2 regions of the Neorhizobium sp. P12A genome follow, and region 1 is predicted to be linked to the other one. Evidence: riboswitches for the same ligand, from Rfam matches in the RefSeq annotation. Region 1 holds a riboswitch; the other holds the start of a gene.
The links. Region 1 has a riboswitch for cobalamin ahead of DTW90_RS29375 (ABC transporter substrate-binding protein). Riboswitches for the same ligand answer to the same signal wherever they lie in the genome.

Region 1 (4,212 bases):
TCAGCGCCGTCGCGCCTAGAAGGATCGCCTGCACGCGGCGCACTGGGATGCCCAACGACGCGGCTGCATCCATTCCGAAAACGAAGGCATCGAGCGCCCGCACATGCCAGAAACAGACGAGAAAGCCGACGACTGTGACCGGAGCTGCCAGATAAACATCCGGCCAGCGCACGCCGCTTAACGAGCCGAGCAGCCAGAACATCACGCCGCGGGCTTGCTCGGCATTGGCCGAGGTCGTGACGATATAGGACGTCAACGCATTGAAGAGCTGTGAGCCGGCGACGCCGCAGAGAATGATACGCTCGCCGGTGCCGCCCGCGCCGGCAGCCAGCAGGACCACCAGCGCGAATGCGAGAACGGCGCCAATGAACGCACCGCCCGACAGCGTCAGCACCCCATAACCGAAACCGAGGATCATGACGGCGACGGCCCCCGTGGACGCGCCTGCGGAAATGCCGAGCAGATAGGGTTCGGCGAGCGGGTTGCGCAGCATTGCCTGCAGCACTGTACCGCTCAACGCGAGCGCCGCGCCGGCGCTGGCCGCCACCAGGGCCCGGCTCAGCCTGTAGTCCCAGACGATCCCCTGATGGATGCGACTGATCTCGAATTCTGCGCCGAACAGGCGATTGGCCACCGCCTCGGCGGTCGTCGAGAGCGGAATGGAAATCTCGCCGATCGACACGGCGAGACTGATCGCGAAGGCAAGCAGGACGAAGCCAAGGACAAACAACAAAAGGAGCGACCAGACGCCCCGCCTTCCCATATCAAACCGTGTCACTGCGTCAGGCCAAAAGACTTGATCGCGCTGGCCAACTGCTCGATGCCGTCTACGGTACGGATCGATGGGCTCATTGCTTCGGCATCCATCAGAACGATGCGCTTGTCCTTCACTGCCGCCATCTGGCTGGTGACCGGGTCGTGATCGAGAAAATCGCGCTTCATCTTCGGATTGTCGGCGGCGTAACGACGCCGATCCATATCAGCCATGACGATCACAGCGGGATTAGCCGCGCTGATCGTTTCCCATCCGACGAGCGGCCATTCCTCCTCGGTCGTCACCACATTTGTAGCGCCCAGGGTCTTGAGGATATAGGCGGGAGCGCCGTTCTTGCCGGCGATGAAGGCGTCGCCATTGACCTCCTTGCTGGAAAACCAGAAGACGATGGGCACGTTCTTCATCTTGACGGATGCGACTGAGGCGACCGCGTCGGCCTCGCGCCTCTTCATGTCGGCGATCAGTGCGTCGCCACGATCCTTGACGTCGAAGATCTCCGAGAGCTCGGCGATTTCCTGATAGATCAGGTCCATGGAGAACAGTTCCTTGCGAACACCGTCGCCGCCATTGTCGTTGACCTTGGCGACGCAGTCGGCTGGCGACACATAGGTGTTGATTCCGAGCGCAGAAAACTGCTCGCGCTTTCCGACGGAACCCTGCGGCCCGACATGCCACTCAAATTCCGCAGCGACGAGATCAGGCTCCTGCCCGACCACGGATTCAAAGCTCGGCTCGTTGTCGGCCAGACGCCTGATCTTGCTGTTCACGTCGGCAAATTGCGGCAGCACTGGGCTGAACCAGACGGCCGTGCCTACAACCTTGTTTGAAAGACCAAGAGCGTAGAGCACTTCCGTCATGCTCTGGCCGATCGAGACGATCTTCGCAGGCGCCTTGCCGAAGGTAACCTTCAGGCCACAATTGGTGACGGTGAGCGGATATTGCGTGGCCGCGAAAGCGGGCGCGGCGACGAAGGCAAGGCCGCAGGCGACGGCAAGCAATTTTAAAAGCGATGTCATTGGTTGGTTCTCGATGTTTGCAGGAGGAGTTCGGCCCGGTGCGGTTTCAGAGGAAAGGCCGCACGCGAAAATCGGGCATGAGAAATCCAATCGAGGCCGATGGGCATCGCGATAAGCGAAGGGTCAGGTCTGTCATATCTGTTCCTTGTCCGGGCATCCCCGCCCGGCTGATTGGATGACGATTTGACGGCAGGTCTCCTGGCTCACGGATTTCTGCCGTCCATCTGCCTTCCCGCGGTTTTCGCAGTGGCATGGCCTCAAGGGCCCTTGGATGGTCGGCAATCCGCTTACAGTTGCGGGGGCAGCCACGGTCTTGGTCCCACTTTGGGTCGTCCGCACCGTGTTCCCTATTAATCCCCTCAGAGTCATCCTTGGGAAACCGTCGGCATCAGTTAAGGTCAACGACGCCTCGAGGTCAAGACGCTGTCGATTGCATTGGGTAGATGGTGTGATACCAGGCAGCGCGGCGCGCCCAGCTGACAAAAGGATCCGCTAGATTTCGCCAATGTTGAGGATGAATTGGGAGGCATCGACAAGAGACCTGTCAAGCTCGGTCTGAGAAAGCTGGAAAGGACGATGACGGGGGGTTTGGATCGTATCACGGTAATTCCTTTAGTTATGTTATTACATAACACTACTGCCTAAACCTTGTCCCAGTCAAGTCGACTTGCGTGCTTCCGGCGCTGCTGGCGACCATTGCCCCTTGGGGAAACCGGTTATATGCCCGGCCTACTGCTGATCGTCCCCAAAGAGTGCAAAGGATAGTGAGGCGGCTGCGACACAGCCAGACGGTCAAGCCCGAAACCGATCGAATGCGGTCAAGTGCCGGAAGGGCGGATCGGCTTCCGGATACCGATAGATATCGGAGCGGAGATAATTGAGCTCATCGTCTAGGTCCGCTTCATCAACTTCGATCCACCAGCATTTCGGGCGGCCATCGCTGCCATCGGACCAGCGGTAACCGCGCGCCTTGAGGTGATCCTTCATGTCGAACGGACTGTTTTCGGCAAAGATGCGGACCCGCGACCGCTGGCTTGCCTGATAGAGTTCGGCAAAAGGCGAGCGTGCGTCAGAATTGCTCCCTAGAGAGAGAACCTCGAGCAAAGCGAAGCAATCGTCGATGGCCCGATGGCCTTCATGAAAAAGACCCGCCTGCCCAACGAGATAGCCAAGTTTCGTTCCCTCGAACCCGCGCGACGACCAGTCGATCTCCACGTTGGAGCACGCCCATGCCTTGCCGGAAAACGATGCTGAGAAGGTTTCGCAAAAAGGGCGGTCGAACCGGGCATTGTGCGCGATGATCAGATCCGCAGGATCGATGATGTGCCTCAATGCCAGCATGTCGATAAACTGACCCGCCACCATTTCACCGGTGATGCCCGTCAGTTTAGTAATTTCGGCGGGAATAGACGTTGTTGGCTGCTGCAAGCCACCGTAAACGCCGGTGACGTCGCCGATCCCACCCTGCTCATCAAACGTGAAGCCTATCGCTCCGATCTCGATGATCTCATCCCTGCGATGATCGAGACCCGTCGTTTCCGTGTCGATAATGACGCCGCGGAGCGGATATTCGGGCCGAATTACTGACGCTATTCCACGCGGCTCGAGTTTTCTTAAGACACGATAGCGACCAGTCGCCGCCAGGTGGGCGATCATGCCCTCTTCGTGGAGGGTAGCCGGCGTCATTCGCTTCGTCGAAACGGCGCGAGGAGATCTTGCAGGCGCTCCGACGTCATTGTCGGAAAACATGTCGAATTGTGTGGTCATGCCTCTCAATCTTTGTCGCCGAAAATCGCCAGATATCATGCCGCCACTTTCAAGTCATGACCAGGCTGACTCACCTTGTTGGGATCTGAACCGGCGACACCAAGGCCCAAATCCAAAAACACCCGAAAACAAGCCTTTGAGACCTGGTAGAAACCGTGGAGCAGCAGGGCGGCTTTGTTGCTGTTGCCTTTCGTTTAGTCGAGCCCAAAAGACGAACGTGCCTCCAGACAGGCTCCGTCTCCTGGGACACAGGCCCGGCAGACATCGGGCCGAAGTTCGTAAACCAGACACGATGTCCGAGAACCAACAATGCCAGCCAAAGCAGAACAACGCGCCCCGTTGCACCGCATCCCCCGCTGATCCTCCGAAACAAAGCGCGCCGGTATAGCGTCGAGCTCCGCTTCCGTCTCGGTGGAAAATCTGGGCCAGGTGGGCGAGAACGAGCAGCAAGCACCGCAGGCTTCACAGTCAAAGTCAATTGGGACGGTCATGACCGTGTATTAACGCAATAGCCAGACAATGCTAGGCGATGTGGACGGATTGCGCATGTGGCCCCTTTGGGATTCCTGACTTGCACTTAGTCTGATTCATGGAGTGCCGACTGATTTGGAGGTCGGCATGAGCACGAAGATGACAGAAGACGATTGGACAGTG
Region 2 (4,212 bases), on a different contig from region 1:
TCGGTCCGCAGATATTCAAACGCCATCGACGAGCAGACATCGGCGGTCCGCAGGCTTCAGGCGGAGATGCAGGATCGCGGCTGCCACTCCGGCAGTGGGGTAATTATCAACGGGCAGGACGCCGCCGTTTGCGATCAGCTCGAAACCTCGCTTGGCCGCCTGCAGGAAGACCTGCAATTTCTCATCGAGCGGCGTGACGAAAGCCAGCGCGCCGGCGGCTCAGACGATGTGTTGCGCGATCAGCTTGAAACGGCACTCCGGCAAAACGGATGCGAGGATTCCGCAGCGGCTAATCCCGATACGATCATCACCAATCGCCCCGAAGTGCCCGCGACACCAGAGCAGCAGGCGATGCGGACCGACACGTTCATCCAGCCGATGGACAGAAGCGGCGGCCCGCAGCCGGGCTATGACTATTACCAGGCCGCACCGATGAACTATCCCACCGGCGGTCCCTATGGCGCGGGCCTGCAGACGGTCTGCGTGCGGACCTGCGATGGCGGCTTCTTCCCGCTGACCACCAATGCCTCGCCGGTCAATTTTCAGCATGACGCGGAAACCTGCTCGCGCATGTGCCCCGGCGTTCCGACGGAACTTTATTTCCGCTATTTGCCGAACCAGGAATCCTCGGAAATGGTCTCTGCGGCAACAGGCGCGCCCTACAGCGCCATGCCTTACGCCTTTGCCTATCGCAAGCGCGCGCCCGGCGAGAAGTCGTCCTGCACCTGCAACATGTCGGCCTATTACGAAGAAATGCAGCGCGAGAAGGCCAGCATTCAGCCACAGAGCGTCCAGCCGCAGCCAGCCGCGCCCTATAGCTCCATAACGACGATCACGACGACCAAGCCACCCTCACCCCAGCCGCAGACTGCAACGACGGCCCAGCCCGCACCAGCCGACCGCCCTTACGATCCGACGGCCAGGAAGATCCGCCAGGTCGGCCCGCAATTCCTGTCGACGGATGAGGGAAAGATCGACCTCAAACATCCCCTGGCGCCTGGCCCCCAGCCGGAGCAATAGGGCCAACCTCACCCCAGCGGTCACTGAAGACGAGATCGTCCAGCGACAGCCGCTGTCGCCATCCCTTAACCGCCAGTTCCGGTTCACTGTAGAGCTCATCAACATAGCCGAGGCAGAGCCAGGCAACGATCTCGATTCTATCGGGAATGCCGAGCAGCAGCCTAATATCGGCATCATGGAAGATGCTGACCCAGCCCATGCCGACACCTTCGGCACGCGCGGCAAGCCACAGGTTCTGGATGGCGCAAACCGTGGAGTAGGAATCCATGCGCGGATTATGCGTGCGTCCAAGCACGACCGGCCCGGCCCGGTCAGGATCGCAGGTGACGCATATGCTGAGCGGCGCCTTGCGGATACCTTCAAGCTTCAGGGAACGATAGCTGACGGCCCGCTCACCCTTAAACATCTGAGCCGCCTCGTCGTTAGCGTGCTGGAACGCCTGCCACGCAGCCTCACGAACCAAGGGATCGCGGACAAGCACGAAACTCCAGGGCTGCATGAAACCGACGGACGGCGCGCTATGCGCGGCCCCGAGCAGACGCGCAATCAGCGCATCGGGCAACGGATCGGGCAGAAACTGGTCGCGAACATCCCGCCGTGTTTCGATGGCGCGGTAGACAGCTTCTCGTTCAGCCGCGGAAAATGCCTGTGAACGGACAAGAAAATCCTTCGGATCGGGTCGCATCGTCAAATCCCCAACAATGCCGACCTCACCGCCGTCCGCGCGGTTTGGCCTATCGCGTCAGGCCGGTCTTCTGGCTTGGCTTCGATTGCCTCTCGCTACCTTCCCGGTTTAACAACCAGTGGCATCCATATGAAAGAACATTCGAAAGTTCTTTCCTGCGACAGACATCCGCCTCACAGCGTTGGGCACGCGCCGGATTTTGACCGGCTTCCCGATTCTCCCGCTTGGCACGGGCACCTGACGATCAAAGCTATGCGCGATCCGCCTACCGAAAGCAAGCGGATCGCCAACACGTCTCAACGAGAGGAAACGGGCCTCCTGAACAGCCTCATGATTGCCTCATCGCCCGTCTCCCGCGCCAGATCGCCGTAGGAACGTCCCGAGGCATCCCGAATGGAGCGATCGGCGCCGCGGCCGACAAGGAGCGCCGCCGCATCGGCGCGATGATTGAGAATGGCAAAGCCCAGCGGCGTCAGCCAATCTCGGTCCGGGCTCGGCGCACCGGATCGTCGAAGGCTCTCAAAACGCCGGTCGAGCAACGATGGATCCGCGTCCAGCAATGCTTCCAGCTGCCCGATCTCACCAAAGGCGGCCGCCGCAAAGATATCGAGCGGCTGCGTCTTCAGGAACTCCACCATATCGGCATGGCCGTTATAGTCCGCCCAACCGATCGGCGGCGCGTGATAGTAGGGATCGCGGATCGTGGGATCGGCACCATGCTCGATCAGCAGTTTTACCATTTCGATGTGACCGTGGAGTGCTGCTTCATGCAGCGGCGTGCGGCTAGTCATCGCGTTCACATCCAAACCAAGCGCCAGCATCCGACGAACCGCCTCAAGGGCATTTTCGCCTGCGGCCTCATGCAGCATGGTTGGGTGCTTTCGCTGGACATCGGCGGGGCTGGTCTGCTGCGCCGCCATCATTCTCGGCAAATAATCGATTGGATGCTCGCTATTCATGATGGCGACATAGGCCCAATCCTCCGCCTTCAGACGAACCGCGACCGCTCCATGCTGCACGAGATAGGCCACCAACTCCTTCTCGTTGCCGAGCCGCGCCCACTCATAGGGCGTGCGCCCATTGACCGGCCGGTTGACGTCGGCGCCATGCTCGACCAATAGCCGCACCCGCTGCGGCATCCGCTTTTCCAGAGCCCAGGCGAGTTGATAGTCGAACACGGTCTGCGAATTCTCGACCAGCTTCCCATCTTCCCGCACGGACCAATTGTTCCGGTCGCTGGCGCTCAATCCATATTCGAGCAGCAGTTCGAGGCAGGAATTATCCGGCTCGAACATCCTGTTGTAGAGCGCCTGGCTGTCATTGACGTTCGCGCCGGCGTCAAGCAGCAGCCGCGCGAATGTCATATAGCCCGGATGTTCCGGCTGCCGGATTTTCCCAGCCTCTCCCTGCCCGAAGACGCCGGTCAACGCCGTGAAGCGATATTGGCCATTGTCGAGAAAGAGGGCATTCGGATCGGCTCCACGCGCGATCAGCAGTCGGCCGACGTCGAGAGTGGAATGGCCGGGAAGACGGGCATAGGCAGCATAAAGCAACGGCTGCCAATCGTAGGGACCGCCCTTTCGCTCGATCAATTGCGGCTGCCGGTCCAGCCAGCGGGCGACGCGTGCCGCATCGCCCATCGCTGCGGCAACATGGATGCTATCGTCGGCAATATCGGGATGCGCGTCAAGGAGCTCCACGGCCTCGTCGAAACGGGCGGGATCGGCGGGAATACGCGAGAAATAGGACACGGTCGCAAGCGACAGGAAGCGATTGGCAAGCTGATCCCTCGCCTCATCCCGGCTACCCGATCGCTCCAGATGGTCCTTGAGCTTGGTCCAGCTCGAGAACCCGTATTCGCGAGCCGTTACCAGCTGGATATCCTGCAGCCCGACTGCTGCAGCGTCAGCGAAATACGGCGTCACGCGCGCAAGCGCCGACGTATCGCCTGTTTGCACGGCTTTCAAAAAGGCTTTCGCCTGCTTTTTCACGGAATCGAGCGTGGCGTTCGCCGCCAGGGAGCGTGTGGTCACGGAGACCTCCTTTCATAACGTCCGGTATCCGCGCCCACAGACTGAAAAGAGGTGTGGCAGTCTAAAAATCATTCATCAGGTGGGCCTTGCCCTTCCCGCGGATCGGATGTGCCCTGCGAACGATCAAAAGCTATCGGCAAAAATCCGCGCTGTCCAGCGGCCTCAGGCCGCCGGCTCATAGCGAACGAAGGCGAATTCATCACCATCCGGTGACCAATTGGGCGAATTCATCGTGCCCTGGCCACCGAACAGATCGAACAGCGTTTCGACATTGCCGCCATCCGCATCCATCATGCGCACCCGAACGTTCAGGTCGCGCGGATGATCAAACACATCGGGGTCGTAGGAGATGAAGACGACTTTGTCACCCCTGGGTGACGGATGCGGAAACCAGTCGCCGTAGTTGCTGTCCGTTATCCGCTCGACGGCAGAACCATCGGTCTTGACACGCCAGATCTGCATCAGGCCGGTGCG

Region 2: it holds a riboswitch for cobalamin, as region 1 does, so the genes downstream of both, bluB (5,6-dimethylbenzimidazole synthase) here and DTW90_RS29375 (ABC transporter substrate-binding protein) in region 1, are expected to answer to the same signal.

What each region holds. Positions count from the first base shown of each region.
Region 1 is NZ_QOVX01000018.1:13-4,224, reverse strand. It holds gene DTW90_RS29380 (iron ABC transporter permease) at 1-763, opposite strand, end outside; gene DTW90_RS29375 (ABC transporter substrate-binding protein) at 775-1,791, opposite strand; cobalamin riboswitch at 1,962-2,190, opposite strand; gene DTW90_RS29370 (3'-5' exonuclease) at 2,584-3,558, opposite strand; gene DTW90_RS29365 (YkgJ family cysteine cluster protein) at 3,753-4,049, opposite strand.
Region 2 is NZ_QOVX01000006.1:274,555-278,766, forward strand. It holds gene DTW90_RS19440 (DUF2865 domain-containing protein) at 1-1,020, shown strand, start outside; gene bluB (5,6-dimethylbenzimidazole synthase) at 980-1,705, opposite strand; cobalamin riboswitch at 1,748-1,961, opposite strand; gene DTW90_RS19450 (ankyrin repeat domain-containing protein) at 2,002-3,738, opposite strand; gene DTW90_RS19455 (TolB family protein) at 3,901-4,212, opposite strand, start outside.